3 regions of the Micromonospora globosa genome follow, and region 1 is predicted to be linked to each of the others. Evidence: riboswitches for the same ligand, from Rfam matches in the RefSeq annotation. Region 1 holds a riboswitch; each other region holds the start of a gene.

Region 1 (7,510 bases):
GTACGACGTCCACGGTGATGTCGACCCGTGCGCGTTCGGCGATGCGGTCGGCCACACGGATCGCCGAGTCGTACAGGGCCGGATCGCCCCAGACGAGCACTGCGGCGTCTCCCGGGTTGTCCAGCAATGCCTGCTCGAACGCCTCGGCCCGTGCCTCGTGCCAGTCGCGTACCGCGCCGGTGTAGTCGGCCGGGCCGGCACGGTCGCGTTCCGGGTCGGGTACGTGCACGAGCCGCCAGGCGCCGGTGACGTGCCGGGCGCAGATCGCCTCGCGCATCGCGATGAGGTCGGCCGTGCCCGGGTGCTGTCCGGTCTTGTCGGCGACGAGGAAGTAGTCGGCCTCGTTGAGTGCCCGGACGGCCTGGGCCGTGACCAGTTCGGGGTCGCCCGGGCCGAGGCCGACCAGGGTGAGGCGCCGTGTCACGCCTGATCCTCCAGGTCTCCCTCGACCTCGAGGTACACGCGGGCCATCTCCGCCATGACCTCGGCGTCCGGTTCGGCCCACAGTCCACGGTCGGCGGCCTCGTTCAGCCGTTCCACGATGCCGCGCAGTGCCCAGGGGTTCGCGCGGCGCATGAACTGCTGGTTCGTCTCGTCGAGGACGTATTCGCGGGCCAGTGACTCGTACATCCAGTCGTGGACGACACCGGCGGTGGCGTCGAAGCCGTAGAGGTAGTCCACGGTGGCGGCGAGCTCGAACGCTCCCTTGTAGCCGTGGCGCTGCATCGCCGCGATCCAGCGCGGGTTGACCACCCGCGAGCGGAAGACGCGGTTGGTCTCTTCCTGCAGGCTGCGGGTGCGTACGGCGTCGGGCGTGGTGGAGTCACCGACGTACGCCCTGGGTTCGGCGCCGGTCAGCGCGCGGACCGTGGCGATCATGCCGCCGTGGTATTGGAAGTAGTCGTCGGAGTCGGCGATGTCGTGCTCGCGGGAGTCGATGTTCTTCGCGGCGACGGCGATGCGCCGGTAGTTGGTTCGCATGTCGTCGGTTGCCGCGATGCCGTCGAGGCCGCGGCCGTAGGCGAAGCCGCCCCAGGCGGTGTAGACGGCGGCCAGGTCGGCGTCGTCGCGCCAGGTGCCGGACTCGACGACCTGGAGGATGCCGGCGCCGTACGATCCGGGCTTCGAACCGAAGATCCGCGTGGTGGCCCGCCGCTGGTCGCCGTGCTCGGCGAGGTCGTGGCGGGTGTGTGCCCGCACGTAGTTGCGCTCATCGGGTTCGTCGAGCCCGGCGACGAGCTGCACGGCGTCGTCGAGGAGTTCGATGACGTGCGGGAAGGCGTCGCGGAAGAATCCCGAGATGCGCACGGTCACGTCGATGCGGGGCCGGCCGAGTTCGTCGAGGCCGATGACCTCCAGGCCGTTGACCCGGCGTGAGGCCGTGTCCCAGATGGGGCGTACGCCCAGCAGCGCCAGCACCTCGGCGATGTCATCGCCGGAGGTGCGCATCGCGGAGGTGCCCCACACGGAGAGGCCGACCGATCGGGGGTGCTCGCCGGTTTCGGCGAGGTGCCGGGCGACGAGGGACTCGGCCATCGCCTGTCCCGTTTCCCAGGCCAGACGGGACGGAACGGCCCGCGGGTCGACGGTGTAGAAGTTACGGCCGGTCGGCAGGACGTTGACCAGTCCGCGCAGCGGGGAGCCGGAGGGCCCGGCCGGGACGAAACCGCCGTCGAGCGCGTGCAGGACGTTGGTCAGTTCGTCGGTGGTGGCGGCCAGCCGCGGCACGACCTGCTCGGCGGCGAAGCGCAGGACGTCGCGTACCACCGGGTCGTCGTGCAGCGCGTCGATCGCGTCAGCCTGCCAGCCGGCCTTCTCCATCGCCTCGATCAGGGCACGGGCCTGCGCCTCCACGGCGTCGACGTCGGCCGCCGGGGCGTCCTCGGCAAGACCCAGCGCGGCGCGCAGGCCGGGCAGTGCCCGGTTCTGTCCGCCCCAGACCTGTGTCGCGCGGAGCACGGCGAGCACCAGGTTGACGCGTGCCTGTCCGGTCGGTGCCTGGCCGAGCACGTGCAATCCGTCGCGGATCTGTACGTCCTTGATCTCGCACAGCCAGCCGTCGACGTGCAGCAGGAAGTCGTCGAACTCCTCGTCGCCGGGCCGTTCGTCCAGGCCGAGGTCGCGATGCATCTGTGCGGACTGCATCAGCGTCCAGATCTGCTGGCGGACCGCGGGCAGCTTCGCCGGGTCCATCGCGGCGATGTTGGCGTGCTCGTCGAGCAGTTGCTCCAGCTTGGCGATGTCGCCGTAGCTTTCGGCGCGTGCCATCGGCGGCACCAGGTGGTCGACGATGGTGGCGTGCGCGCGGCGCTTGGCTTGGGCACCCTCGCCAGGATCGTTGACCAGGAACGGATAGATCAACGGCATGCTGCCGATCGCCGCGTCCGTGGCGCAGGCGGCTGAGAGCGCGGCGTTCTTCCCCGGCAGCCACTCCATCGAGCCGTGTTTGCCGAGGTGCACCACCGCGTCGGCGCCGAAGCCGTGTTCGAGCCAGCGGTACGCGGCCAGGTAGTGGTGCGACGGAGGCATGGCCGGGTCGTGGTAGATCGCGACCGGGTTCTCGCCGAAGCCACGCGGGGGCTGGATGAGGATGACGACGTTACCGGCGCGCAGTGTGGCCAGCACGATGTCGCCGTCGTCGTCGACGAAAAGCGAGCCGGGAGCCTCGCCCCAGGTCTCGGCCATGGCGTCGCGTAGCGCGGCGGGCAATCCGGCAGTCCAGCGCCGGTAGTCGTCCCGGCTGATACGCACGTGCGACTCGCTGAGCTGAGCCTGCGTGAGCCACTCCTCGTCCTGCCCACCGGCGGCGATCAAAGCGTGGATGAGCGCGTTGCCGGCCGTCGTGTCGGCATCCTCTCCCTCGACCGGGAGCAGCGGGTCGAGCCCGGGAATTGCGCCGGGTGCGCCGAGGTCGTAGCCGGCATCTCGCATCGCGCGCAGCAATCGGATCGCCGACACGGGCGTATCGAGGCCGACGGCGTTGCCGATGCGGCTGTGCTTGGTCGGGTAGGCCGACAGGACGAGGGCCACCTTGCGCTCGGCGGGCGGGACGTACCGCAGTCGGGCGTGGTTGACGGCGATGCCCGCGACGCGGGTGCATCGCTCAGGGTCGGTCACGTAGCGGGGCAGGCCGTCGGCGTCGACCTCCTTGAATGAGAACGGGACGGTGATGAGGCGACCGTCGAACTCGGGGATGGCGATCTGGGTCGCGGAGTCGAGCGGGGTGACGCCTTCGTCGGACGCCTCCCACTCGGCTCTGCCGGACGTGAGCGCCAGAGCCTGCAGCACGGGGATGTCGAGGGCGCGCAGCCGTTCGACGTCCCAGGACTCGTCGTCGCCGCCGGCGCTCGCGGCGGCGGGCCGGGCGCCGCCGGCGGCCAGGACCGTGACGACGATCGCGTCCAGGGTGGCGAGTTCGGCGTACAACTCCTCGGGCGCCGCCCGCAGTGACGAGACGTAGATCGGTACGCCGGTGGCCACGCCGGTGGTGTCGATGGCATCGGCGAGTTCGTGGGCGAACGCGTTGTTGCCGCTCACCTCGTGGGCCCGGTAGTACAGGACTCCGACGCGGGGCCGGGCGTCCGGGGCCGGCTGCCGGCTGACTCCCCACTCGGGCAGCACCGCCGGCGGTTCGAAGCCTTCGCCGGTCAGCAGCACGGTGTCGGACAGGAAGGCGTGCAGTTGGCGCAGGTTCTCCGCGCCGCCCTCGGCGAGGTAGCGGTGCGCCTCGGCGCAGACACCGATCGGGACGGTCGACAGCCCCATCAACGCGGCGTTCGGCGTCCGTTCCCCACCGAGCACGACCAGGGGACGGCCGGTGCCGCGGATCAGCGCGGCGAGGTCGCGTACGTCCTCGGGCGAGCCGAGCACCCGCAGAACGACCAGGTCGGCCTCGCTGGTCAGGGTGTCGCGGCGCTCGCCGGTGAGCCGGGCAGGGTTGGCCCAGGACCAGTCCGCGTTGCTGGCCCGCGCCGAGAGCAGGTCGGTGTCCGAGGTGGACAGCAGGGCGATGCGTGTCATGTTTCTCCTTCGGTGACACGGGAGCCGAGGCGCAGGTCGCCGACCGGACGGCCGGCGCGTAGGTGCTCGCCGACGAGGCGTGCCGCGTCGCCGGGTCGCACCGGCCCGTACCAGGTGCCGTCGGGGTGCACGACGGCGACTGGTCCGTGGTTGCACGGGAACAGGCAGCCGGTCTGGGCCATGAGGACGTCGGCGTCGGTGAGCTGCTGCTCGACGAGCGCGCCCACGATCGCGCGATAGGTCTCGTCCGCGCCGCGGGCACTGCAGCGCGGGCCGCGGCACAGCAGTAGATGATGGCGGTACGGCGGCGTGGTCTCCCAGGCCGGTGAGGTGAGTGGCGCCTCGTGCCCGGTGATCGCGCGCTCGCCGAACCGGATGACCGGCGGGTCGATCTGCTGACGGTGCCAGTGGCCGGCCACGCGTCCCACCCACGAACGGGCGAAAGTCAGGTCGTCGGTGCTCACCGGTTCCAGGCGAACCTCCCGAACGCCCTCGGCGTGCAGCAGGTCGAGCACATGGGTCAGCGTGGGCTCGCCGGCTTGCAGGAAGGCCAGTCGGGCGCCGGCTGCCTCGGCCTGCCCGCGTAGCACCGGCGACGCGGCGTCCGTCAGTGCGGTCGCGACGTGAACGAGGACGCTCACGGGGTCAGGAGCCGGTGATCCGGTGCGATCGGGACACGGGGTCTTCTTTCGTCCGGGGCCTGTGCGCGAGGCCTGGATGGGCACGTGTCGCAGACGGATCTGCGGCCAGCAGGTCTTCGGACTCGGGATCAACCGGACGGGGCGCCTTCCCAGACCGTGGGTCCAGTGGCGTCGTGCCCCGCCCGTCACCCTCACCGCTGCGCGTCAGTCCCGGATTCGCACCGGGTTCCCTGGCTCATGGCTGAGTTTGACTGGCATCACGACGGTAGCACCGACAGCCGGTGTCGCCGGGGACGGGCTCTGGCACCATGTCGCCGTGACCGAGAGGACCCGCCGCGACCTGTGTCCCGGCCTGCTGCGCCCATGGATCGCCGACGACGGCGCGCTCGTGCGGGTGCGCGTCCCCGGCGGGATCGTGCCGACTGCGGCGCTGTGCGCACTCGTGGAGGTGGCCCGTGCGCACGGCGACGGCGCGGTCCACCTGACCAGCCGCGCCAACCTGCAGGTGCGCGGTCTCGAGCACGACGGTGGGCGGCTGCCCGAGACCGTCGTCGCCGACGTCATCGCGACCGGGCTCGTACCGTCCACGTCGCACGAGCTGGTCCGCAACATCCTCGCCTCACCGCTGACCGGACGCAGTGGCGGCCGGGCCGATCTACACCCGGTCGTCGCCGGACTCGACGCACGGCTGCGCGCCGAGCCCCGGCTCACCGCGCTGACCGGACGGTTCCTGTTCGTGCTTGACGACGGCCGCGGTGATCTGGTCAGCCGTGACTTGGACCTGGGGTTGGTGGCGCTCGACTCGGACACCGCGCAGCTACGCGCCGGAACCTCGGCGTGGGGGCCAGTCATCCGGCTGGACGAGGCCGCCGCGGCGCTGACCGGGCTCGCCGTACGCTTCGCCGGGCTCGCGGGTGACCGGCCGGACTCACCCTGGCACGTCGACGAGCTGCCCGGCGCCGGCGCCGCGCTGCTGGGCACCGTACTCGACCGTGCCGAGCGGACCCGGGTGAGCACACCTCCACCCGCGCTGGGCAGGATCGTTCAGGATGACGGCCGCGTCACCGCGCACCTCGCGGCTTCCGGCGGCCGAGTGGACGCTCCCCTGCTGGAGGAGATCCGCGCGCTCGGCGCCGGCGAGATCGTCGTCACCCCGTACCGCACCCTGCTCGTCCCCGATCTGGAGAACGCATGAGTCTCACCACACCGGCACGCCGCTACGACTACGTCACCGACGGCGCGGCGATCTACGACGCCTCGTTCGCCACCATCCGTGCCGAGGCCGATCTTTCGGGTGTGCCGGCCGACGCCGAGAAGGTCGCGGTGCGGATGATCCACGCATGCGGCCAGACCGACCTCACCCGCAACCTGGTGATCCACCCCGGCCTGGTGGCCGCCGCCCGCGGGGCGCTGGAGGCGGGGGCGCCGATCCTGACCGACGCGCACATGGTCGCCGCCGGCGTTACCCGCGCCCGCCTGCCCCGTGACAACGAGGTCCGCTGCTTTCTGCACGAACCCGAGGTCCCGGCGCTTGCCCACCGGTGGGCAACGACCCGGTCGGCGGCGGCGGTGTCGCTGTGGACCGACCACCTCGCCGGCGCGGTCGTCGCCTTCGGCAACGCCCCCACGGCCCTGTTCCACCTGCTGGAGATGCTGCGCGACGGCGCGCCACGACCAGCTGCGATCATCGGTACGCCGGTGGGATTCATCGGCGCCGCCGAGTCCAAGCAGGCGCTCATCGACCTCGCCACCGACGCCCCCGGCCTCGACGTGCCCTATCTCGTGGTGACCGGGCGCCGGGGCGGCTCGGCGATGGCCGCCTCCGCGCTCAACGCCCTCGCCCGGGAGGCGGAGTGACCGGGCGGCTGTCCGGCGTCGGGGTCGGCCCGGGTGATCCCGAACTGATCACGCTCAAAGCCGCCCGGCTGATCGGCGCGGCCCAGGTCATCGCCTACCACCAGGGTGTCGGCAAACAGTCCAACGCGCGCCGCATCGCTGCCGGCCTGTTCCCGGACGACGTGATCGAGGAGGCGCTGGTCTATCCGGTGACGACCCAGAGCACCGAGCACCCGGGCGGGTACGCCGGGGCGATGGCCGACTTCTACGCCGAAGCCGCCGAGCGGCTGCGGGCCCACCTTCGTGCGGGCCGCGACGTGGTCGTGCTGGCCGAGGGCGACCCGATGCTCTACGGCTCGTTCATGTACCTGCACGACCGGCTCGCCGGCGAGTTCGACACGCAGGTCGTCGCCGGTGTGCCCGCCTTCGCCGCCGCCACCGCCACCACCGCCCTGCCGCTGGTCCGGCAGACCGACGTGCTGACCGTGCTGCCGGGAACGTTGCCCGAGCCCGAGCTGGCCCGGCGTCTCGCCGACACCGACGGGGCGGTGATCATGAAGCTGGGCCGGACGTTCACCAAGGTCCGCTCGGCGCTCGAGCAGGCCGGGCGCGTCGAGGGCTCCTGGTACGTCGAACGGGCGTCGATGACCGCCGAGCGGGTACTGCCTGTCGCCGACGTGGACCCCGCCACGGTGCCGTACTTCTCGATCGTGCTGGTCCCCGGCGACACCCGGCCCGGAGTGGCCCGTTACGACCTCCCGGCCACCAGGGTCACCGAACCTTATCCCGGCGCCGAGGTCGTCGTCGTGGGCCTCGGCCCCGGTCCCGATCGGTGGCTCTCCCCCGAGGCGTCGCAGGTGCTCGCCGAGGTCGGCCACGTCGTCGGCTACGGCCCGTACGTCCAGCGCGTCGCGCAGCGCCCCGGACTCGTCCGCCACGCCTCCGGCAACACGGTCGAGCTCGAGCGGGCCCGGCAGGCGCTCGAACTGGCGCTCGCCGGTGAGCGCGTCGCG
Region 2 (7,510 bases), on a different contig from region 1:
CCACCACGCTGGGCCGGGAGAGCCCGCTGTCGCGGCAACTCGTCGGCCAGTTCACCAACAACGTCTACCTGCCCGTGGCGGTCGCGGCGGACGCGCCGATGAGCGCGGTGGTAGACGCCGCGCACGCCTCGCTGGCCGAGGCCGTCGCGCACGCCACCGCGTTCCACCGGCTGGCCCGGGCGGTCCGCCCCGACTTCGCGGCGATCCGCCCCTGGCCGGACAACCACCTGTTCGACGCCTGGTTCCAGTCCGCCGCGTCGGCGTCGCCGGTGCTGCACTGCCCGGGGCTGCGGGTGGAGCCGGTCGACATCACCGCCCGGCCCGCGCCCGGCACACCGCCGCCGGTGGTCGCCGCCGACGTGCCGCCCGAATGCCTGCCCGTCTGGGTCAAGCGGGGCTCACCGATCGTCGTGGTGGACGACGACCGGGCCGGCGGCGTGGTGATCCGCAATCGGGGTGTCTTCGGCGACGACCTCGTCCGCGGGCTCATCGACGACTACGTCGCGGTGGTCTCGGCACTCGTCACCGACCCCGGGACCACCCCCGCGGAGGTACACCTTCCTGACGGTGCGTGCTTCCTCGACCACGCGATCGGGTAGGAGTTCCGACGGACCGATCGGAGAGAGGTACGACGACCATGACGGACACCTCGACGAACCAGCACACGACGGAGCAGCCCGCGCCGCCGGTGCCACGCTCGGCCGTACGGGCCCGCTGGTCGGTGGCGCTGCTCTTCGTCATCATGGGCCTGGCCATCGGCGGGTGGTCGGCCCGCGTGCCGGAGGTGCGGGACGCGGTAGGCGTCGGCAACACCGGCTGGGGCCTGGCCAACATCGCCACGAACGCCGGGGAACTGGTCTCCCTGGTCGTGGTGGCGGTGCTGATCAGCCGGATCAACACCCGCCGGCTGGCGCTGGCCGGGGCCGCGCTGATCCTGGTCAACGCGCCGCTGCTGGCCGCGTCCACCACAGTGGTGGCGCTTGTCGGCGGGCTGGCGGTCTGGGGCTTCGCGGCGAACCTGCTGGCCACGCCGATGAACGCCCAGTCGGTCGAGGTGCAGAAGCGCTACGGGCGACCCATCCTGTCCACCTTCCACGCCGGCTTCAGCATCGGCATGCTGGCCGGTGGCCTCTGCGGCACCGGCGCCGCGGCGATCGGGATGTCCCCGTCGGCGCAGATGGCTGTCACCAGCGTCCTGCTGGGAGCGCTGCTGGTCGGTACGCACCGCTGGCTGCCTGATACGCCCCGGCAGGAGACGAAGGACGGCGAGGACCGGCGGCGGCTGCGTGACCGGTTCACCCCGCAGCTGCTGCTGCTTGCGGTGATCGCTTTCCTCGCCTCGTTCATCGAGATGGCCGGCGCACAGTGGAGCGCGCTGTACGCGACCGAGGTCGCGGGCGCTGCCGCGGTGCTCGCCGCGGCCACGTACACCTGCCTGTCGCTGGCCGCCACCGTCGCCCGGCTGTTCGGCGACCGGCTGGCCGGCCGGTTCGGGCGGATCCGCTTCGTCCGGCTGTCCGCGCTCGTCGCCACCGCCGGTGTGGCGCTGCCGGTGGCGTACCCCCATCCGGTCGCGGTGATGGCCGGCTTCGGACTGCTCGGCTTCGGCCTGGCGTGCGTGACCCCGACGGTGCTCGGCTTCGCCGGCGAGCAGCCCGGCCTCACCTCGGGTGAGGGCGTCTCGGTGGTGGCGATGGGCCAGTGGCCGGGCGCGTTGCTCGCGGCGCCGGTGATCGGCCTGCTCGCCGGCGCCCTGGACCTGCGCAGCGCGTTCGTGGTGGTGGCCGTGATGGCGGTCGCCGTGGTGGCGCTGATCGGGCGGGTCCGGGCGACGGCGCTGCCCGGCGAGAGCCCGGTCCCGCCCCGGCCGTGACGGCCGGGGCGGGGGCGGCGCTCAGAAGTCGTCGTCGAATGTGACCGAGCCGGTCACCCCGACCTGGTACGCCGACACCCGGCGCTCGAAGAAGTTGGACAGCTCCTGCACGTCCTGCAACTCCATGAACGCGAACGGGTTGCCGCTGCCGTACATGGGGGCGATGCCGAGCACTGCGAGGCGCCGGTCGGCCACATGCTGGAGGTATTCGCGCATGTCGGCCAGTGACATCCCGGGCACGCCCTGCCCCAGCAGGTCCTCGGCGAAGCTCACCTCGCACTCCACCGCCTCGGCCAGCATCTCCTTCACCTGCCGCTCCATCTCGTCGTCGAACAGGTCCGGCTCCTCGGCGCGTACGGTCTCCACCACGTCGAAGGCGAACGCCATGTGCATCGACTCGTCCCGGAACACCCAGTTGGTGCCGGAGGCCAGCCCGTTGAGCAGTCCCCGGGAGCGCAGGAAGTAGACGTAGGCGAACGCGCCGTAGAAGAACAGGCCCTCGATGCACGCGGCGAAGCAGATCAGGTTGAGCAGGAACGCCCGCCGGTCCGCGCGGGTCCGCAGCTCGCGCAGCTCGAAGATCGAGTCGATCCACCGGAAGCAGAACTCGGCCTTGCGGGCGATCGACGGGATGTTCTCCACCGCGTCGAACGCGGCGAACCGTTCCTTCTCGTCCGGCACGTACGTGTCGAGCAGGTTCAGGTAGAACTGGACGTGCACCGCCTCCTCGAACAGCTGCCGGGACAGGTAGAGCCGGCCCTCCGGGGAGTTGACGTGCTGGTAGAGGTTGAGCACCAGGTTGTTGGCGACGATGGTGTCGCCGGTGGCGAAGAACGCCACCAGCCGCGACACCAGGTGCCGCTCGGCCGGGGACAGCTTCGCCAGGTCGGCGAGGTCCGAGTGCAGGTCCACCTCCTCGACCGTCCAGGTGTTCTTGATCGCGTCCTTGAACCGGTCGAAGAAGCGCGGGTAGCGCATCGGCCGCAGGGTCAGGTCCATGCCGGGGTCGAGCAGCATGTGCCGGGTCGGTGCGGTGGTGGTCACTGGCATGCCTCGCAGCTCTCGGGGTTCTCCAGGGAACAGGCCAGCGCCTCGTCGTCGCTCACGGCGGAGACCACGCCGGAGACCGGGGCGAGCACCGGCGCGACGGTGGCCTGCTGGATGCGGGTGGCGGGACGGGAACGCAGGTAGTAGGTGGTCTTCAGCCCGGCCTTCCAGGCGTACAGGTACATCGAGGACAGCTTGCCGATGGTCGGCGCGCTCAGGAACAGGTTCAGCGACTGGGACTGGTCGATGAAGGGCGCCCGCGCGGCGGCCAGGTCGATCAGCGCCCGCTGCGGCAGCTCCCAGGCGGTGCGGAACAGCTCCCGCACCGGCGCGGGCAGCTCGGTGATGTCCTGCACCGAGCCCTCGGCCCGCTTGATCCGGTCGCGGACCTGCGGTGTCCACAGGCCGCGCGCCTTCAGCTCCCGCACCAGGTACGTGTTGACCTGGAGGAACTCCCCGGACATGGTCTCGCGCTTGAACAGGTTGGACACCTGCGGCTCCACGCACTCGTAGCAGCCGGCGATGGAGGCGATGGTGGCGGTCGGCGCGATCGCCACCAGCAGTGAGTTGCGCAGCCCGTGGACGGCGATCCGCTCGCGCAGCGCCGCCCACCGTCCGGCCTGCGCCGGCTCCGCGCCCCACAGGTCCGGGTGCAGGTCACCCTTCGCGGCCCGGGTCTGCGGGTACGCCGGATGCGGCCCGAACCGCTCGGCCAGCCCGGCGGAGGTCTCCAGCGCGGTCAGCAGGATCTCCTCCTGCACGCGGGTGGACAGCTCCTTGGCCTGCGCCGAGTCGAACGGCAGGCGCAGCGTGAAGAACGCGTCCTGCAACCCCATCAGCCCGAGCCCGACCGGCCGCCAGCGCGGGTTCGACGCCGCCGCCTGCTCGGCCGGGTAGTAGTTGATGTCGATCACCCGGTCGAGGAACACCACGGCGGTGCGGACCGTGGCGCGCAGCCGCTCCCAGTCCACGCCGTCGGCGGTGACGTGGGCGCCGAGGTTCACCGAGCCGAGGTTGCACACCGCCGTCTCGGCGTCGTCGTTGACCTCCAGGATCTCGGTGCACAGGTTGGACAGGTGGATCACGTTGCCCGGCTCGCCGGTCTGGTTGGACAGCCGGTTCGCGGCGTCCTTGAACGTCATCCAGCCGTTGCCGGTCTGCGCGAGCGTGCGCATCATCCGCCCGTACAGGTCCCGCGCCCGGACCGTGCGGACCGCGTTCTTCTCCGCCGCCCGGTACGCGGCGTCGAACGCCTCGCCGTACAGGTCGGGCAGCTCCGGGGCGTCCGACGGGTCGACCAGCGACCACTCGCCGTCGGCCTCGACCCGGCGCATGAACTCGTCCGGGATCCAGTTGGCCAGGTTGAGGTTGTGCGTACGCCGCGACTCCTCGCCGGTGTTGTCCCGCAGCTCCAGGAACTCCTCCACGTCCGGGTGCCACGGCTCCAGGTAGACGCAGGCCGCGCCCTTGCGCCGGCCGCCCTGGTTGACCGCGGCCACCCCGGCGTCGAGCGTCTTGAGGAACGGCACGATGCCGTTGGAGCGCCCGTTGGTGCCCCGGATCAGCGCGCCCCGGCCGCGTACCCGCGACCAGGAGATGCCGATGCCGCCGGAGAACTTCGACAGCTTCGCCACCTGGTGGTACCGCTCGTAGATCGAGTCCAGCTCGTCGCGCGGCGAGTCGACCAGGAAGCACGACGACATCTGGGTGTGCCGGGTGCCGGAGTTGAACAGCGTGGGGGAGCTGGGCAGGTACGCCAGGCTGGACATCAGCCGGTAGAAGCCGACCGCCTCGCCCGGGGTGCGGGACAGCCCGCAGGCCACCCGCAGCAGCCAGTACTGCGGCGTCTCCACCACCAGCCGCGACTGCGGGTGCCGCAGCAGGTAGCGGTCGGCCACCGTGCGCAGTCCGAAGTACTCGAACCGCAGGTCGCCGTCCGGGTCCACGGCGTCGTCGAGCTTGCGGGCGTGCCGGGCCACGAACCCGGCCGTCTCGTCGCCGATCAGTCCCAGCCCGTGCGCGTAGGCGATCGACTGGCTGAAGCTCGCCACGCCCTGTCCGCGGACCTCCTTGTCCACGTACGCGGCGAGCAACCGCGCCGCCAGCTTCGAGTACTGCGGCTCCTCGCCGATCAGCTCCGCCGCGGTCTGGATCGACAACCGGTCCAGCTCGGCGGTGGTCGCCCCGTCGTAGAGCCCGCTTATCGTCTTCGTGGCCACCCGCAGCGGGTCCACCTCGTCCAGGTCGGCGACCCAGCGCTCGACCGCCCGGACGATCTTGCCGACGTCCACCGGCTCGGTGTCGCCGTCCCGCTTGCGTACCCGCATCGCCGGCCGGCGGGTCTCGGACCCGCCGGTTCCGGACGGGGGACTCTCCTGCACGACAGTCATGACCTCTCCTCGCTGTCACCGTCTGGAGACGGCGGGAGACGCCAACGGGCGCGGCGCACGGCCGGCCCGGCTGCTGGCGTCGGTCGTCCCGCGCGACCTCCGGCCGCCGTACGCGGAGGCGTACGGCGCGCTGGCAGGTCTTCGGACTCGCGGGCCCGACCGGGGTCGCCGGTCGCCTACCGGCCGTCGCTTCCCAGGCCGGTGGCCCAGTGCTGTTGACGGCTGTCGTTCCCACTCACCGCTGCGGGGCAGTCCCGGATTCCCACCGGGTTCCCTCTTGCCTCGGCCCCGCCCCGGAGGGCTCGGCCGAACCAGCTGCGGCACCACCATATATGGCGGTGAGGGCTTGCGTGCAACACCAGATGTCGTGTCGGCGTGTCGGAATGATCTCACTGTCCACAGTGCCTACCCCCGATTCCGGCGCGACCCGGCGGGCGCGATACTCGGCGGTATGGGGAATACCGGACGCCGCTGGGCGTGGGTGGCGGTCCTGCTCGTCGGCGTCGGGCTTCACCTGCTGGTGCTGGAGACACTCGCCGGCACCGGGACCGTCACGTTCGTCCCGGCGCTGATCGTGCTCGGCGCGTGCGTCGCGCCCGCCACGTTCCTGGCCTTCGCCCAGGGACGGCCGGCCCGCCGCCCGGTCCCCGGCTCCGTCGTCGGCGTCGCCGCGCTCCTCGGCGGCGTGGTCGGCGTGGTCGCCGCCGGCTGGCTGGAGTACGGCACCCTGCACCGCCTCGGCGTCCTGCCGATGGCGCTCGTCGGCCTGGCCGAGGAGACCGCCAAACTGATCGTGCCGGCCGGCATCCTGCTGCTGTGGCGGCGGCACCCGTCCCCGGCGCAGGGCCTGGTGATCGGCGTGGCCTCCGGCGCCGGGTTCGCCGCGCTGGAGACCATGGGCTACGCGTTCGCCGCGTTCGTCGGGTCGGAGGGCAACCTCGGCGCGGTCGAGCGGACGCTGCTGGTACGCGGTCTCACCGCGCCCGCCGCGCACCTGGCCTGGACCGGGCTGACCGCCGCCGCGCTGTTCACGTTCGCCGCCGCGCCCGGCGGCCGGAAGCTGGCGGCGTTCCTGCTCACCTTCGCCGCCGCCGTCACACTGCACACCTGCTGGGACACGTTCGGCACCCAGCCCGCGTACGTGTTCATCGGCGCCGTGTCGCTGGGCTGGGTGCTGCTGCGCCTGCACCTGGACCGCGAGCGGCCGCCCGCGTCCGGGACGCCGGCGGAGCCGAACCGGGACCGGCCTCATGATCATCGCCAGTTCGCCGAGGTGGCGGGGTCGGAGCACTTCTGATGCCGCCACCTCGGCGTGATGGAGTCGATCAACCGGCCGGGGCATTGCCGACCGCCGACCAGCCGACGCCCGCACCGCGCCCCGGTGCGTCTCAGCCGGCGGCCAGCCGGACGCCGAGCGCGACGAAGGCGACAGCGCAGAGCCGGTCGACGCGCCGTGACCAGCGGCTGTCGCCCCACCGCCTGGCGAACCGCCCGGCGCCCACCCCGAGCGCCAGGTCCACGGCGAGTTGCACCGCGACGAACAGCACGCCGAGCAGCACCAGCTGCGCCGCCACCGGGCCCGCCTCGGGCCGGACGAACTGCGGCAGGAACGCCACACTGAACAGGATCATCTTCGGGTTGAGCAGGTTCGTCAGCAGGCCGCGCCGGAACGCCCGCCCGGCGCCGCCGTCCGGCCGGTCCGCCGGTGCGCCGAGCCGGCCCGTGCCGCGCAGCGCCCGCAGGCCCAGCACGATCAGGTACGCCGCACCGGCCCACCGGATCGCGGTGAACAGCACCGGGGACGCGGCGATCAGCGTGGCGAGCCCGGCCACCACGGCGGCGACGTGCACCGCCTCCCCGGCGGCGACCCCGAGCGCGGCCACCGCGCCCGCCCGTGGGCCGTACCGGGTGGCGTTGGCGAGCACGAACATCATGTCCGGCCCCGGGGTGAGCATGAGCACCACGATGGCGGCCAGGTAACCCGCGAGCGTGGCCGCCGACAGTCCGAGCACCGTTCAGCCCTCCCCGGCGCCGTCGAGCAGCGCCCGGCGCAGCGCCAGCCGGTGTTCGCGCCGGATCTGCGCCTCCCGGTAGCGCCGCCGGTCGCCGTCGGTCTCGGCGTGCAGCGGCGGCACCGGCCGGGGCTGCCCGTCGTCGTCCACCGCCACCATCACCAGGTGCGCGGTCGCCACGTCCACCG
Region 3 (7,510 bases), on a different contig from region 1:
CGAGGCACGCTCGGCACCGTCGACACCCAGCCCAGCACGAACGCCGCCGACTTCTACCGCAGCAACCCCACCAACCAGTACGCACGCCTGATCCACGCCAACATGACCGACGGCCGGGCGTACGCGTTCGCCTTCGACGACGTCGGCGGATTCGAGTCGCTGGTGCACGACGGCGATCCCCGTTCGGCCGGACTGATCCTCAGCCCGTTCACCGGCGGTGGCGGCGGCACCCCGACCACCGGGGTGCCAGTGGTCAGCAACTGGAACAACAAGTGCATCGACGTGCCGAGCTCCAACTTCGTCGACCGCGCGCCGTTGCAGATGTGGAACTGCAACAACACCAACGCGCAGAAGTGGACGTTCAGCGGCACGGCGCTCAAGAGCCAGAACAACAAGTGCATGGACGTCGACGCCGGGTCCACCGCGAACGGGGCGGCGGTGCAGCTCTACACCTGCAACGGCACCGGCGCCCAGCAGTTCACCCTGAACGCGGCCGGAGACCTGGTCAACCTCCAGGCCGGCAAGTGCGTCGACATCAAGGACTGGAACGGCAACGACGGCGCGAGGCTCCAGCTCTGGGACTGCGGGGGCACGGCCAACCAGAAGTGGCGCAAGGGCTGACCAGCCGTGCGAACGGTGGCGGGGGCCGACCGCGAGTCGCTCCCGTCACCGGCAGGCGACGGACGAGACGGCCGGTGACACGACGCCGCGCACCGAGGCGTCCATCGACGTTCATCCAACAGATCGATGTGCGTAAGCTCCGCCCGGTCAGATCTGGGGAACCTACCGAGGAGGTTCCATGGATCGTCGAGCAATGCTGCGGGCCACTGTCGTCGGTGCGGGCGCTGTCGCGCTGCCGTTCACCGCGTGGTCGGCGGCGTACGGAGCCCCGGCGCAGAACGCGGCGGGCCCCTACGGTGGGCTCCAGCCCGCCGACGCCAACGGCATCCAGTTGCCGGCCGGCTTCACCAGCTCGATCGTCGCACGATCCCGTCGGACGGTGCCGGGGACGTCGTACACCTGGCACGACGCTCCGGACGGTGGCGCCGTGTTCCCGAACGGCACCGGCTGGATCTACGTGTCGAACTCCGAGGTGTCAGCCGGTGCGGGCGGCGGTGCCTCACGCCTCGTCTTCGACTCCAGCGGCACCGTGGTCGGGGCGTCGCGGATCCTCTCCGGAACCAATAACAACTGCGCCGGGGGCAAGACACCGTGGAACACCTGGCTCTCCTGCGAGGAGGTGTCCCTGGGCCGGGTCTTCGAGACGTACCCCCTCGGCGGGACCGCCGTGGCGCGTCCCGCGCTGGGCCGGTTCAAGCACGAGGCGGCCGCGGCCGACCCGGTCCGCCGGGTCGTCTACCTGACCGAGGACGAGACCGACGGCAAGTTCTACCGGTTCGTGCCGACCACCTGGGGCGACCTCTCCGCTGGAACCCTCCAGGTCTTCCGCGCCGGTACGGCGACCTCCGGCACGTTCACCTGGGCCACGGTGCCCGACCCGGACGGCTCGCCCACCCCGACCCGGCAGCAGGTGTCCGGCGCGAAGACGTTCAACGGCGGCGAGGGCTGTCACTACGCGGATGACACCGTCTGGTTCACCACGAAGGGCGACAACCGCGTGTGGCAGGTCAACCTGGCCGCCGGCACGTACGAGCTCGCCTACGACGACAACCTGGTCAGTCCGGGCACCCCTCCGCTGACCGGGGTCGACAACATCACCGGGTCCACTGCCGGTGACCTGTACGTCGCGGAGGACGGCGGGAACATGGAGATCTGCATGATCACGCCCGACGACAAGATCTCGGTCTTCCTGCGGATCACCGGACAGAGCGGTTCGGAGATCACCGGGCCGGCGTTCACCCCGGCGGGGGACCGGCTGTACTTCTCGTCGCAACGCGGCACGACCGGCTCGTCCTCCGGCGGCATCACCTACTGCGTCACCGGGCCGTTCCGCCGATGACCGGCTCCCGGCCCCGCTGACAGTGACCACGAGGTGGAGGACGCCCGGTCTTCACCGGGCGTCCCGCCGGCCGTCACGGCACGTGTCCGGTTCCTGGCGCATTGACATCGGCGCTCCGGCCACAGCAGACTGTCGCGACAACTGAACCACCGCGTGTACGTGCGGGGGAAGACCGGTCGAAATCCGGCGCTGGCCCGCAACGGTAGGCCGCCCAGAGAAATCTGCGGCGGCGAGCCCGAATACCCGTCGTACGCGTGCATCCGCTCCCCACCCGTCGTGGCCCACGGGTCGGAGTCCCGGTCGACGCGGCGTTGCCGCGGTCGTCCGGGCTTTCGACGACCGCCGGGCCGGAGAGGCGCTTCCGATGGTCGTCCGCCGAAGCCGGCACCGCCTGCTCACGCTCCTCTGCGGCGTACTCGCCGCCCTCACCCTCACCACACCCGCCGTCGCCGCCCCCGAGCGCGCCGCCCTCACCCGCCCGGAGGCCGCCGGCGGCTGGCTCGCCCGGCAACTCGTCGACGGCGAACGCTTCGAGGCGGTCTTCGACGGTGTCGCGTACCCCGACCAGGGGCTGACCCTCGACGCCGTGTTCGCCTTCGCCGCCACCGGCGTCGCCGACGACCACGGCGCCGACGCGCTGGCCTGGGTCACCCGGCCGGACATCCGCGACGGCTACCTCGGCGACGGCGTCTCCGAGGCGTACGCGGGTGCGACCGCCAAGCTCGCCCTCGCCGTGCAGGTGCGCGGTGGCGACCCGGCCGACGTCGGCGGGGTGGACCTGATCGCCCGGCTGCGCTCGCTCCAGACGCCGGCCGGCAGGTTCAGCGACCGGTCCGCGTACGGCGACTACAGCAACGCGTTCAGCCAATCCTTCGCGCTGCTGGCGCTGGACCGTACGGCGGGCGGAGCGCCGCCGGCGGCAGCTGCCTGGCTGGCCGGCACCCGGTGCCCGGACGGCGGCTACCCGCTGCTGCCCGCGCAACCGGTCTGCACGTCCGACGTGGACGCGACGGCGCTCGCGGCACAGGCGCTGCGCGCCGCGGACCGTCCGGCCGACGCCGCCGCCGGGCTGCGCTGGCTGGTGTCCGTTCAGCGTGCCGACGGCGGCTTCGCCAACGCGGGCGGCACGCCGAACGCCAACAGCACCGGCCTCGCCGCGCAGGCCCTGCGCGACGGCCACCGGCTGCCGGCCTGGGCGCGGGCCCGGGCATTCCTCGCCGGACTCCAGGTCGGCTGCGCCGGGGCGCCGGCCGACCGGGGCGCTGTCGACTTCGACGGCGGCGGCTTCGACCCGGCCACCGCACCCCGGGCGACCGCCCAGGCCGTCCTCGGTCTCACCGGGATCGGGTACGCCCGTCTGTCCGCCGCCGGCGCCGACCCCGGCGCACCGGCGCTCGCCTGCCCGTGAACCCTTCGCCGCTCACCCGATCACAGGAGGATCCGTGTTCCGTCATCGTTCCACAGTCCGCACCTGGCTGGCCGGCCTGCTGGCCGCCGTCGTCGCCGGCGTCGCGCTGACCGCAGTCGAACCCGCGCCCCGGGCGGCGCACGCCGCCGCCTGCGCCGGCACCTCGGGAGTCACTGTGGTCGTCGACTTCGCCGCGCTCGGCGGCGGCGTCCAGGTCGCCTGTGCGCCGGGCGATCCGGCCACCGGCCTGGCCGCGCTCCAGGCCGCCGGCTTCACAGTCACCGGCACCGCCCGCTGGGGCCTGGCCTTCGTCTGCCGGATCAACGGCAAGCCCACCGCCGCGACCGAGCCGTGCGTCAACACCCCGCCGGCCACGGCGTACTGGTCGTACTGGCATGCGTCCAGCGGCGGCTCCTGGTCCTACAGCACGTCGGGGGCGACCGGCTACAACCCCGCGCCGGGCAGTGTCGAGGGCTGGTCCTTCGGCGCCGGCGCCCCGCCGAGCATCGCCGCTCCCTGAACCGCCGCTTCTAAGTGGTGTGACCAGCGGCGCACCGGGTACCGGCAGCTGCTCTGGCGTCGTCGCGCGCCCGGGCGGTACGGTGTCGGCACCCGGTGCGCCGGGCACACAACTGCATACGTCCCGCGCGGGGGGAAGCCGGTTCGAAGCCGGCGCTGACCCGCAACCGTGAGCGAGAGTCCCCCTTTCGCGAGCCGGAATGCCCCGCCCGGGACGAGCGGCTTCCACTGTCGAGGTCTACAGGGTGAAGTCCGGGCCGCCGAGGTCCGACCACCCCGCTCACCGCAGCACGCGGAGCGGGGTGTCCGTTTCTCGGGGTGCTTTCCGGAGGTTTCACCGACCGCTCTGCGAAAGGCACCCCTGATGCCCCTGTCCCGGCGTCTCACCACCGGCCTCGGTATGGCCACGGTGACGGCTCTCGCCGCGATCACCGGCGCCCCGCCGGCCGTTGTCGCGGCACCCGCCCCGGCCCACGTCACAGCCGCCCGCGAGGCCGCGTCCTGGCTGGCCGGCGAGTTCACCGACGGTTCGCTGCCCGGCCCGTTCGCCCCCGAGGACTGGGGGCTGACCATCGACGGACTGGTCGCGCTGTCCGCCACCGGCGTCGACGCGCCGACCCGGCAGGCGGCAACCGCGCAGGTCGCGAGACACGTACGGTCCTACAACAGCTACGACGACTGGGGCATCGAGGGCTTCACCGACGGCGGGGCCACCGCCAAGCTGCTCTACGCCGCGGCCGCCGCCGACGCGGACCCCACCGACTTCGGCGGCTACGACCTGCGGGCGGAAACGCTGTCGCTGATCGCCACGGCCGACGCCGGGCACCAGCGGGGGCGGATCACCAGCCGTACCACCGCCGACAGCGGCCCGGACGCCAGCAACACCTTCGACCAGTCCTTCGCCGTGCTCGGCCTGGCCCGCAGTGGCGACCTGCCACAGGACACCGTGGACTTCCTGATCCGGCAGCAGTGTGCGGCAGGTGGCTTCCGGCTCTACCCGGACGCCGCCGACGGACCCTCGCCGTCCTGCGACGACCAGCCCGGCGCCACCCTCGACGTCGACTCGACAGCGATGGCCGTGCAGGCGTTGCTGGCCGCCGCCGAGGACGGCGCCACCGGCGCCGACGATGCCGCCCGCAAGGGCGCCGACTGGCTGGTCACCCAGCAGCACACCGACGGCTCCTTCGGCGGCTCCGGACCGACCACCGGCGCGAACTCCAACAGCACCGGCCTGGCCGGGCAGGCCCTCGCCGCCGCCGGCCGCGACGACGAGGCCGCCCGGGCGGCGAAGGCCCTGGCCGCGCTGCAGCTCACCGCGGGCAACGGTGGGGCGGCCTCCGCCGACGCCGGCGCGATCGCCTACAACACCGACGGGTTCACGACTGCCGCCGCGGCCGGGATCACCGACACCGACCGGGACCAGTGGCGCCGGGCCACCGCGCAGGCATTGCTCGGGCTGGCCCAGGTTCCGCTGGGCCGGATCGGCCTCGACCCGCCGCCCACGTCGCATCCCACCCCGACCGGCACAGCCTCGCCCACCGCGCCCGCCTCGCCCACCGCGCCCGCCACGCCCACCGCGTCTCCCACGCTCACCACGTCGCCTCCGCCGACCGGCACCGCCGGCCCGACGCCGAGCGTGACCAGCCCTCCGGCGACACCCGCGCCCACGACCGCGGCGCCGACCACCGCCGCTCCGCCGATCACGACCCCGGCCGCGTCAGGGCTGGGCGGGCTGCCGACCACCGGCGCGGCGATCGGCAGCTACCTGCTGATCGCGCTGCTGCTGATCGGTGGCGGAGTGACACTGCTCGTGCTCGGCCGACGGCGGGCGGGATGAGCCTCCGCGCCGCCCGCGGTGCGCTGGCCGTCGCCCTGGTCACCGCGGGCACCACGATCGGACCGGGCGGTCCTGCGGTGGCCGCCGGGTCGGCCGGATACTGCCCGGACGCCTCCGGGGTGACAGTCGTGGTGGACTTCAACGAACTCGGCGGCGGAACGGTGGTGCGCTGCGCGCAGGGCGCCCAGGCCAGCGGCCTCGCGGCGCTCAAGAACGCGGGCTTCCCGATCACCGGAACCCTGCGCTGGGGTGAGGGGTTCATCTGCCGGATCGACGGCAAGCCGTCGGCCGCGACGGAGAAGTGCGTCGACACGCCGCCGGCGAGCGCCTACTGGTCGTACTGGCACGCGCCGAACGGCGGCAGTTGGACGTACAGCGACAAGGGTGTGCTCAACCGCAAGCCGGCGGCCGGCAGCTTCGAGGGCTGGTCGTTCTCCCTCAACCGCAACGCCGATGACGCGCCTCGTCCCGGCGCCGCGCCGAAACGCCCCGCCCCTCCACCGCCGCCACCACCACCGCCCCCTCCGCCGCCGCCACCCGCGGGCGGCGGGCCGGCGGTGCCACCACCGGCGGGAGGAACCGTCGCACCGCCGCCGGTCGCCGGTGGCCGGCCCGGCGAGCCCACCCGGCCGGCCGGCACCTCCGGCCCGCCGGCCTCCGTCAGCCCGCCGGCCTCCGCCGGCGCGTCACCGACGGCCGGTACGCCGACCCTGGCGGCGACGCCGGGTGCCGCCACCGGAACGGCACCGCAGGGCTCCTCCGACGAGCCGGTGGTGACAGATGTCGCCGCGTCCCGTGACGACGACGGCCTGCCACCGGGCACGATCGCCGGGGTGCTGCTGCTCGCCGTGCTCGCCACCGGCGCGCTGGTCGCGGCCCGACGACGCCGTGCCGCCGGCCCGGGTGACTGACGCCACGGGCACCTGGTCGCGGACGGCTGACGCCGGCCGGCTGCCGGGCCGGTGGCCGGTGTGGTGGCTACCCCGAGGGCTGCACCCGGGCGCATGGTGGCTGTGGGCGCTCGGCCTGGCCACCGCGGCCAGCCACACCACGAATCCGCTGCCGCTGGCCCTGCTCGTCGCCGTCGCTGGTCTGGTGGTGGTGCGCCGCCGGGGCGACGCGCCGTGGGCGTTGGCGTTCCGCATGTACGTCTGGCTCGGCGCGGTGATCGTCACGATGCGCGTCGTGTTCCGGATCGTGTTCGGCGGCGGCCAGGGCGAGCACATCCTGGTCCGGCTGCCGGAGATCCCGCTGCCCGAGTGGGCGGCGGGCATCCGCCTGTTCGGACCGGTCGCCGTCGAGCAGATCCTCGGTGGCTTCTACGACGGGCTGCGGCTGGCGACGATGCTGGTCTGCCTCGGCGCGGCGAACGCCCTGGCCAACCCGAAACGGCTGCTCAAGGCCGTACCCGGAGCGCTGTACGCGGTCGGCACCGCCATCGTGGTCGCGTTGTCGGTCGCCCCGCAGCTGGTGGAGAGCGTGCTACGGGTCCGCCGGGCCCGTCGGCTGCGCGGCGCGTCCGGCCGGGGGATGCGGGCGCTGCGCGGTGTCGCCCTGCCGGTGCTGGCCGACGCGTTGGACAGGTCCCTGGCCCTCGCGGCGGCGATGGACTCCCGTGGTTACGGCCGCACCGCGGCGGTGCCCGCCGGGCAGCGAACCGTCACCGGCACGCTCGTGCTCGGCGGGCTGGTCGGCGTGTGTGCCGGCACCTACGGGCTGCTCGACACCGCCGCACCCGGCTACCTGGGGCTGCCGATGCTCCTGGCCGGACTGACCGCCGCCGTGA

Evidence for each region. Region 1 has a riboswitch for cobalamin ahead of IF06_RS0130005 ((2Fe-2S) ferredoxin domain-containing protein). Riboswitches for the same ligand answer to the same signal wherever they lie in the genome.
Region 2: it holds a riboswitch for cobalamin, as region 1 does, so the genes downstream of both, IF06_RS0103285 (ribonucleoside-diphosphate reductase subunit alpha) here and IF06_RS0130005 ((2Fe-2S) ferredoxin domain-containing protein) in region 1, are expected to answer to the same signal.
Region 3: it holds a riboswitch for cobalamin, as region 1 does, so the genes downstream of both, IF06_RS0100390 (peptidase) here and IF06_RS0130005 ((2Fe-2S) ferredoxin domain-containing protein) in region 1, are expected to answer to the same signal.

The regions. Positions count from the first base shown of each region.
Region 1 covers NZ_JNZR01000048.1:7,189-14,698, forward strand. The annotation lists gene cobF (precorrin-6A synthase (deacetylating)) at 1-424, opposite strand, end outside; gene cobN (cobaltochelatase subunit CobN) at 421-4,020, opposite strand; gene IF06_RS0130005 ((2Fe-2S) ferredoxin domain-containing protein) at 4,017-4,661, opposite strand; cobalamin riboswitch at 4,751-4,932, opposite strand; gene IF06_RS0130010 (sulfite reductase subunit beta) at 4,978-5,856, shown strand; gene IF06_RS0130015 (precorrin-8X methylmutase) at 5,853-6,518, shown strand; gene IF06_RS0130020 (precorrin-2 C(20)-methyltransferase) at 6,515-7,510, shown strand, end outside.
Region 2 covers NZ_JNZR01000002.1:168,489-175,998, forward strand. The annotation lists gene IF06_RS0103270 (condensation domain-containing protein) at 1-599, shown strand, start outside; gene IF06_RS0103275 (MFS transporter) at 638-1,873, shown strand; gene IF06_RS0103280 (ribonucleotide-diphosphate reductase subunit beta) at 1,895-2,923, opposite strand; gene IF06_RS0103285 (ribonucleoside-diphosphate reductase subunit alpha) at 2,914-5,310, opposite strand; cobalamin riboswitch at 5,425-5,641, opposite strand; gene IF06_RS0103290 (PrsW family glutamic-type intramembrane protease) at 5,762-6,607, shown strand; gene IF06_RS0103295 (LysE family translocator) at 6,699-7,322, opposite strand; gene IF06_RS0103300 (acyl-CoA thioesterase) at 7,326-7,510, opposite strand, start outside.
Region 3 covers NZ_JNZR01000001.1:87,015-94,524, forward strand. The annotation lists gene IF06_RS0100380 (beta-1,3-glucanase family protein) at 1-621, shown strand, start outside; gene IF06_RS0100385 (alkaline phosphatase PhoX) at 800-1,960, shown strand; cobalamin riboswitch at 2,090-2,226, shown strand; gene IF06_RS0100390 (peptidase) at 2,325-3,368, shown strand; gene IF06_RS0100395 (hypothetical protein) at 3,403-3,888, shown strand; cobalamin riboswitch at 4,020-4,093, shown strand; gene IF06_RS0100400 (prenyltransferase/squalene oxidase repeat-containing protein) at 4,252-5,724, shown strand; gene IF06_RS0100405 (hypothetical protein) at 5,721-6,635, shown strand; gene IF06_RS0100410 (CbiQ family ECF transporter T component) at 6,628-7,510, shown strand, end outside.